2 regions of the Streptomyces sp. DS1-CR2 genome follow, and region 2 is predicted to be linked to the other one. Evidence: riboswitches for the same ligand, from Rfam matches in the RefSeq annotation. Region 2 holds a riboswitch; the other holds the start of a gene.
The links. Region 2 has a riboswitch for cyclic di-AMP ahead of ACY0PA_RS34760 (LysM peptidoglycan-binding domain-containing M23 family metallopeptidase). Riboswitches for the same ligand answer to the same signal wherever they lie in the genome.
Positions count from the first base shown of each region.

Region 1: another riboswitch for cyclic di-AMP. It lies ahead of ACY0PA_RS03705 (transglycosylase SLT domain-containing protein); the one in region 2 lies ahead of ACY0PA_RS34760 (LysM peptidoglycan-binding domain-containing M23 family metallopeptidase).

Region 1 is NZ_CM147085.1:745,817-749,698, reverse strand. Features, by position in the region: partial or broken gene ACY0PA_RS03710 (glycoside hydrolase family 43 protein) at 1-878, opposite strand, end outside; gene ACY0PA_RS03705 (transglycosylase SLT domain-containing protein) at 1,146-1,886, opposite strand; cyclic di-AMP (ydaO/yuaA leader) riboswitch at 1,889-2,045, opposite strand; gene ACY0PA_RS03700 (flavodoxin family protein) at 3,479-3,882, opposite strand, start outside.
Region 2 is NZ_CM147085.1:7,403,912-7,407,793, reverse strand. Features, by position in the region: gene ACY0PA_RS34770 (TetR/AcrR family transcriptional regulator) at 1-339, shown strand, start outside; gene ACY0PA_RS34765 (SGNH/GDSL hydrolase family protein) at 447-1,238, opposite strand; gene ACY0PA_RS34760 (LysM peptidoglycan-binding domain-containing M23 family metallopeptidase) at 1,470-2,270, opposite strand; cyclic di-AMP (ydaO/yuaA leader) riboswitch at 2,275-2,455, opposite strand; gene ACY0PA_RS34755 (tyrosine-protein phosphatase) at 2,864-3,661, shown strand; gene ACY0PA_RS34750 (DUF6126 family protein) at 3,696-3,869, opposite strand; gene ACY0PA_RS34745 (helix-turn-helix domain-containing protein) at 3,866-3,882, opposite strand, start outside.

The DNA of each region.
Region 1 (3,882 bases), 6.7 Mb from region 2:
GCGGAGGCGGGCGCGGGCCCGGCCGTCGCGGGCGGGCCGACGACCGGCCAGCCGTTTTCCCAGGTCACCGGCGCGAGGAAGGTCTCGCGGCCGAGCACGTGCCAGCCGGGGGTGCCGCCGCGCGGCCGCACCCCGAGGAACACCATCCACCACGTGCCGTCGGCTGCCTGCACCAGATCGGCGTGCCCGGTGTTCTGGACGGGTTCGTCGGTGCTGCGGTGGGTCAGGACCGGATTGGCCGGACAAGGTTCGAAGGGGCCGGTGGGCGCGGGGCCGCGGGCCACGGAGACGGCATGCCCGCGCTCGGTGCCGCCCTCGGCGATCAGCAGGTACCAGTAGTCACCTACGTGGTACAGGTGCGGCGCCTCCGGGGCCTTGGCGCCCGGTGTGCCGGACCACAGCGGGCGCGGCTCGCCGAACGTCTCGCCGGTGTACGGGTCGATACGGACCTGGGAGATCCCGGCGACCGTGACCCAGCACGCGCCGTCCTCGTCCCAGGCGAGATCCGGATCGATGCCCGGTACGCCGGGCAGCGGGACCGGGTCCGACCAGCGGCCCGCCGGGTCGGTCGCGGAGACGAGCAGATTGCCGCCGCCCAGGCTCACATTGGTGACGACCAGCCAGAAGCGGCCGTCGTGGTGGCGCAGTGTCGGCGCGTAGATCCCGGCGGAGGAGGGTGTGTCCCAGGGCAGCCGCAACTGGCCGGGCCGGTCGAGGACGTTGCCGATCTGCCGCCAGTGCACCAGGTCGCGACTGTGGAAGAGCGGCACCCCGGGGACGTACTCGAAGCTCGAGCACGCGAGGTAGTAGTCGTCGCCGACGCGGCAGACGCTGGGGTCCGGGTGGAACCCGGGGATGACCGGGTGTGGGTCTGCCATGCTGTCTCTCTCCGTGATGTCGAAGCGCTTCGATTCGCGGGGAGGATATGCACCGGGGTGATGGCGCGCAAGGGGTTGGACAGGACGCAAAATGGCCCTGAAGTCCCTTCATGCTTACGGGACTTCAGGGCCATGGCATCATCGATGCGCTTCAACTGGCAGTCGTCGGGCTTCCGTTCGGGCCCAGGAGGTCCTCCTTGTAAGGCACGCAAGCGCGCAAGCGTGGTCTGCCTGCGACGACTGCGAGCCTCATGGTGGAACCGGCTGTCAGTACGCGCCGTTCACGTTGTCGATCGAGCCGTACTTGTCGGCCGCGTAGTTGCAGGCGGCGGTGATGTTGGCGACCGGGTCGTAGCTGTTCATCGACGTGCCGGGCACGTGGTACGCGGTGAACGTGGGGTCGATGACCTGCAGGAGCCCCTTGGACGGGGTTCCTGCGACAGCGTTGGAGTCCCAGTTGTTGATGGCCAGCGGGTTGCCGGAGGACTCGCGCATGATGTTGCGGTGGATGCCCTCGTAGGAGCCGGGAATGTTGTGCTTGGCCATGATGTCGAGCGACTCCTTGATCCAGCCGTCGAGGTCGTTCGTGTAGGACTTCTTCGCCGGGGCGGCGGCGAGCGTGGTCCGGTTCTCGGAGCGGTCGGCCCGCTCGGCGGACGCCCTGGTGGCTGCGGGCTTGGCCGGGCTCTTCTTGCCGAGCGTGAGCTTGACACCGGGGTGGATCAGCCCCGGGTTGTCACCGAGGGCGGCTCGGTTGTCCTGGTACAGCTTCTTCCAGCCGCCGCTCAGAGAGTGCTCTCGGGCGATCTTGACGAGGGAGTCGCCCGCGGCGACGACGTACGTCGTGGGGGCCGCGGCGCTCTTTGCGGCCGGGGCGGCCTGCGCTGCGCCGGCGCTGGTCGCGCCGAGCACCGGGAGAGCGAGCACAGCTGCGCCCGTGCCTGCGGCGGCGATTCCCCGGGTGAACGAGATGGACTTGGGGCGGCGGTGCTTTCCCTTTGAGGGCATGTCGTGTTCCTCTCCGTCGCCTGCGAGGTGAGCTGTCGGGTTCGGACGGGAGATGTCCGGTCGCACTGCGAATGCGACTTCACCCCGAGCCGTTCCGGAAACCAGATCGGCGGCTTACCTGGGTCCCCCGCTCCTGCCGTGCGTAACCGAGTGGATGGGAGGGAATCCGGATAGCGGCAGGATTCGGCGTTCCATCCGGATTGACGGCGACATTAGGCGAGAAGGAGCCGACAGAACAAGACCAGAATTCCGAGAACGGAATGTGAGATCCCTGCCTCGGGCGACCAGAACCCGCCGCTCTCTTTGATCGAAAAGCCCAACCCGCTTTGCGTAGAAGGGAAGTGGGTTCAGCAGAGCTCGGGGCCCGCGTCCGGCCGTGTGACACGGTTCACTGAATGCCGATGCGGGTTGGAATGACGGTCGACGGTGTATCAGAGTGCGATATTTCGCATCAATACCTCGTGATAGAGGCAGAGCTTCGCTTACACCGCTAATAATGCGAAAGGGCAACTTCTCACGCAAAGACGGACATAGCGTCGTGTCGCTTTTGGTACTGTATGCGGCATATCGCCATTAATGCTGGCGCGGTCGCGCGGACCGACGGACGTCCCCGCTGCACGGTTCATGAGCGGGTGCCGATCGGGATGGCGCCTGAGTGTGGCCTTGTGCGGTTTGGCTCAGGGATCGACTGAGGTGAGGTCGACGGGCTCCATCATCGGAGTGCCCTTCCCGCCGGCCCGCCGGCCCGCTGGCCTGCTGGCCTCCCGGGATACCCGGGGGCGGGACAGGTGAGGGCTCCGATGCTGCCCCCGGAGATCTTGCCGGCTCAGGATGCGCGTGAGCTCAGAAGACGGTCTGCATGTGATGGGGATTCAGTTGCCGATCGTCACTGGTATGCCAGTGAAGGTCCCCGGCCTGGACCGGGAGGAGGCTGCTGAAATCCTCTGCCGACTCCGGTTTTCCGGGCAGGTATCTCTCTGCGTGGGAGGCCTGGTTAATCCCGGGCCTCAGTGGTCGACTGGACGAGGGACGGGAACTCCGCACGCACCTGCGTCAGGGCGGACACGAACCGAAGGTCCGCCGCGAAGAAGCGCAGGAATAGGGGCAGTTACTCGGCCGCATGGAACATGACGGCAATGCCGGAGTTGCGGCGCCGGTGCAGACAGAGCGGGAACTCGGCTGGGCGCGCGACTAAAGGCTGTTCCGACATGATCCGCGAGTTCGTGAGGTCCGGTCGTCTGTCGCTGGGCGGGTGCTCTATTCGGCAAGGCCGAGGTCGTGCAGTGAGCAGGGCGCGGTGTACGCCTTTTCCTTTGATTCGCCAGTCACGCGAGCGGGATATTTCAGCCCTACATCCGAGCGAAGGCGTGCTGGACGCGAGCGCGAACGCGCTTATGGGAGCGGCTCGTTCCTGCTTCCCGGCAGGAAACGCCGCGTTGTGGTGAGCCGTGGGACGGGCCGCTTCCTCGGCTCTGGTTGTGCGGTGGGCTGACGGGACGCGGGCGGCTGGTGCCGGGGTGTGCGGGCGTTCGCGGCGTGCGCGGCATCTGACCGTCGCCAGGGCGGGATGGTCCGTTTCCCTGCGGGTGCCGCTACCGGTGTTCCGGGTTTTCGTAGTCGTGGCGGCAGCCGGCGTCCCAGGCGGTGCGCTGGTTGCCGTAGGCGGGGATGCCACCGAGATCTTTCAATGCCCGGGCCAGGTGCAGCAGGTTCCAGGTCATGAAGGTGGTGTTGCGGTTGGTGAAGTCGTTTTCGGGGCCGCCGGAACCCGGGTCGAGGTAGGAGGGGCCGGGGCCGGCCTCACCGATCCATCCGGCGTCGGCCTGGGGAGGGATGGTGTAACCCAGGTGTTGCAGGCTGTAGAGGACATTCATCGCGCAGTGTTTGACACCGTCCTCATTGCCGGTGATCAGGCAGCCGCCGACGCGGCCGTAATAGGCGTACTGTCCTGCGTCGTTGAGAAGACTGGAACAGGCGTAGAGGCGTTCGATCACCC
Region 2 (3,882 bases):
GGGTGGCGACTGTGGATCGAGGGCTGGTCCGCGGCGTTGCGTGAGCCCGCGCTGCGGGCGGTCACCCGCGACCTGGACAAGCAGTGGAAGGCGGCGCTCAGCGAGGTCGTCGCGGAGGGCGTGGCGGCGGGCGAGTTCCGCTGCCCGGACCCGGCGGGCGCCGCGCTGCGCCTGACGGCGCTCCTCGACGGGCTCGCGGTGCAGATGACCGCGTACACGGGGACGGTCTCGCGGGCGCGCATGCAGGAGTGGGTGGACGACGCGCTGGCCCGGGAGCTGGGACTTGAGCGGGCGGACCTGACGGCTACGACTACGACTACGACTACGACGTCAGGCTGACGGCGGCGCGACGTCGGGCTCCCCAGCGAGCGCGGGGTGGCCCCGGGGGAATGGCGCGGGGGAGCCGTCCCCAAGGGCAAGCTCCCCCATCACGCGCGCCGTTCCCGTCAGAGCGGCAGCAAGTCCGGCCGCTTCGCTGCCACATGATCCCCGGACGACTCGCCCCGCAGCCGTCGGCCGATCCACGGCACCAGGAACTCCCGCGCCCAGTGGATGTCGTCGCGCCGGACCTCCAGCGTGCCGCGCGGCGGCTGCGCCGGCCACGGCTGGTCCGGGTCCGCCGGCACCTCGACGCCGAGCGCCTGCCCCGCCCGCAGCGCGACCCGCGTATGGCCCTCGGGCGAGAGGTGCAGCCGGTCGTCGTCCCAGGCACGGCGGTCCTGAACGGTCTTGAGGGACCACAGGTCGAGCACCGGACAGCCGTAGCGGTCGGCGACCGCGCGCACATGCCCGTTGTACGTCGCTATCTTGCCGCGCAGATGCTTGAGGACCGGGACGTCCCGGGTGTCGAAGCCGGTGGTCACCATGACCGTGCCGACGGCGGAGGTCAGCCGGGCCACGGCCTTCTCGAAGCGCTCCGCGACGTCGTCGGGGTCGGTGCCGGGACGGATGATGTCGTTGCCGCCGGCGGCGAAGGTCACCAGGTCCGGGGCGAGTTCGACGGCTCGCGGGAGCTGGTCCTCCACGATCTGGTCGAGGAGCTTGCCGCGCACGGCGAGGTTCGCGTACCGGAAGGAGTGCTCGGGGGTCCGGTCGTCCAGGAGGACGGCGAGACGGTCGGCCCAGCCCACGAAGGCCCCGTCGGGACCGGGGTCCCCGACGCCTTCGGTGAAGCTGTCCCCCACCGCCGCGTAGGACCGAATCGTGCCGCCGTTGAGTGATCTCGATTCGTTTGCCACGACCACACATCTTTCACCCTGCGATGTGACCTACGCGACCGTAGGAAGGGGTTGACGGGTGGTGATATAGCCCACCCGGTCAGTTTCGCGATGTCAGGAATACGACGGGGATGCGGCGGAGGTCACGACCAAGGGGCGGGCCCGGAACCGGACCCGCCCCTTCACGTCACGCGTCAGTGAGACAGCTTCACTTCACAGCTCACGTCACACGCTCACATCACGCCATCGAGATCAGAGAGAGACCCCGTGCGCACGGAGGTACGCGACCGGGTCCACGTCCGAGCCGTAGCTCGGGGTGGTGCGGATCTCGAAGTGCAGGTGCGGTCCCGTGACGTTGCCGGTCGCGCCGGAGAGGCCGATCTGCTGGCCCTCGGTCACGGTCTGCCCGGACGAGACGGAGAGGGACGACATGTGGGCGTACTGCGAGTACTTGCCGTCGGCGTGCTGGATGACGACCTCGTTGCCGTACGCGCCGTCAAGGCCGGCCGACACGACGGTGCCCGCGGCTATGGCCTTGAGCGGAGTACCCGTCGGGACCACGAAGTCGACACCGGTGTGGTAACCGCTGGACCACATGGCGCCCGCGGTCTTGTACGCCGTACCGATGGAGGCGCCCTGGACGGGCAGCGCGTAGCTGGAACCGGTGGTGGTCGCCGCCGCGGCCTTGGGCGCGGCGGCCTGGGTGGCGGGGGCCGCGGCCTTCTGGCCGATCGTCAGCTTCAGGCCCGGGCGGATCACGGACGGGTCGCCGCCGATGACCGAGCGGTTGTCGGAGTAGAGCTTCTTCCAGCCGCCGCTGACGTTCTGCTCGTCGGCGATCTTCGCAAGGGTGTCCCCGCTCTTCACGGCGTAGGTCTTGGCCGCGGCGGGAGCGGCGACGGTCTGCGCGACCGAGTGGGCGGCCGCGGGGGGCGCGGCGTTGGCGGCACCCATCAGCGGCAGCGCGAGCGCGACGCCGCCCGTTGCGGCGACGGCGATCGAGCGCGCGAAGCGCTGGGACTTGGGACGGCGGTGCTTACCCTTCGCGGGCATGGGGGATTCCTCTCCGTCGCCTGCGAGGTGAGCTGTCGGGTTCGGGCTGGAGCTGCCCGGCCACACCCCTTTCGGGCACGGCTTCACCCCGAGCCGTGGCCGGTGTGCCGGATACGGCGGTCTACCTGGGTCCCCCGCTCCTGCCGAGCACGGATCGATGTGCGGATTCCGGGCGGCGGCAGGATGAGGCGGTCCGTCCGGATTGCGCTGAACGTAAGCGAGCGCGGAGCGCGGGGACAAGGCGCTAATTCCCTTGGATATTCTGGTTCTTGATCCTTAAATGCCCTTTTCCGGAAAAAGCCGTCACGCTCCGTCGATTTACGATCTTTGCGACTGCGCTACCTACTGGAAATGCATCCGGCCCGGCCGCCACGGACGGTCACGACTATGACCCTGCTCACGCATTGCTGACCATCTACTCCCATTTCAGGGCTAGTTATGGCGTAAGGCGCGAATGCTCACCTATCGCCTTATTTCGGGCATTAGACACGCAATCACCTGACGTCTCTCACATGGTTGCCCCTGGCAGCCATGTCGTATCGTCGAAGGCGCCCGCAGGCGAGCAGCGCCGCGGCCGACCGGGAGGAGCCCCCGTGACGCAGCAGGTCCCGTCCACCGAGCCCGAGTTGGCCGGAGTGCGCAACTTCCGCGATGTGGGTGGTCTGCCGACCGTGGACGGCCGTCGGGTCAAGCAGGGCGTGCTGTTCCGCAGCGGTCACCTCGCGCACGCCACGGATGAGGACGCCGCGTTCCTCTCCTCGCTCGGGCTGCACACGATCTTCGACTTCCGCAATGCCGCCGACCAGCGCCTCGAAGGCCCTGACGTCACGCTGCCCGGCGTGCGGAACGTGAACCTGCCGCTGACCGACCCCGCGGACGGCGCCGAGTTCTGGCAGATGGTGCGCGACGGCAATCTCGACGAGCTGCGCGCCGCCCTCTCCGAGGGACAGGCCGCGGACCGCATGATCACGTCGTACCGGACGATCATCGCGGAGCGCACCGCCGAGCACAGCCAGGTGCTGCACTCCCTCGCCGAGGACAGCGTGCCCGCGCTCATGCACTGCGCGGCCGGCAAGGACCGCGCGGGCCTCTCGATAGCGGTCACGCTCCTGGCCGTGGGTGTGGAGCGCGACGCCATCGAGGCGGACTACCTGGAGTCGAACGCGGCACACCGCCGCTACAAGGTGCACCGCAGCAGCGCCTCGAAGGACGCGATGTCCCCCGAGGTCATGGAACTGCTGAGCCCCCTGTTCGACGCCCGCGCCACCTACCTGGCCGCCGCCTTCAAGACGGTGACGCAGACGTGGGGTTCCACCGACCGCTATCTGGAGGAGGGCCTCAAGCTGTCCCCCGCACAGCGCGAGCGGCTGCGCGAGCGCCTTCTCGACTGAGACCGTCACCGACCGACAGGCCGGGTGAAGGGCGTCACCCGCGTGACGCCCCCAGCGTGAACAGCAGATAGATGAAGCCCGCGACGAGGTGCCCGGCGAAGACGTAGACGAGCAGGCGCACCCAGATGCCGCGCGGGAGCTTGTCCTCGATGTCACGCCGGGCGGGCTGCCGCTCGGACTCGGTCGCGTCGTTGGGCTCTGCGCTCATTGAGGGCCTCCCT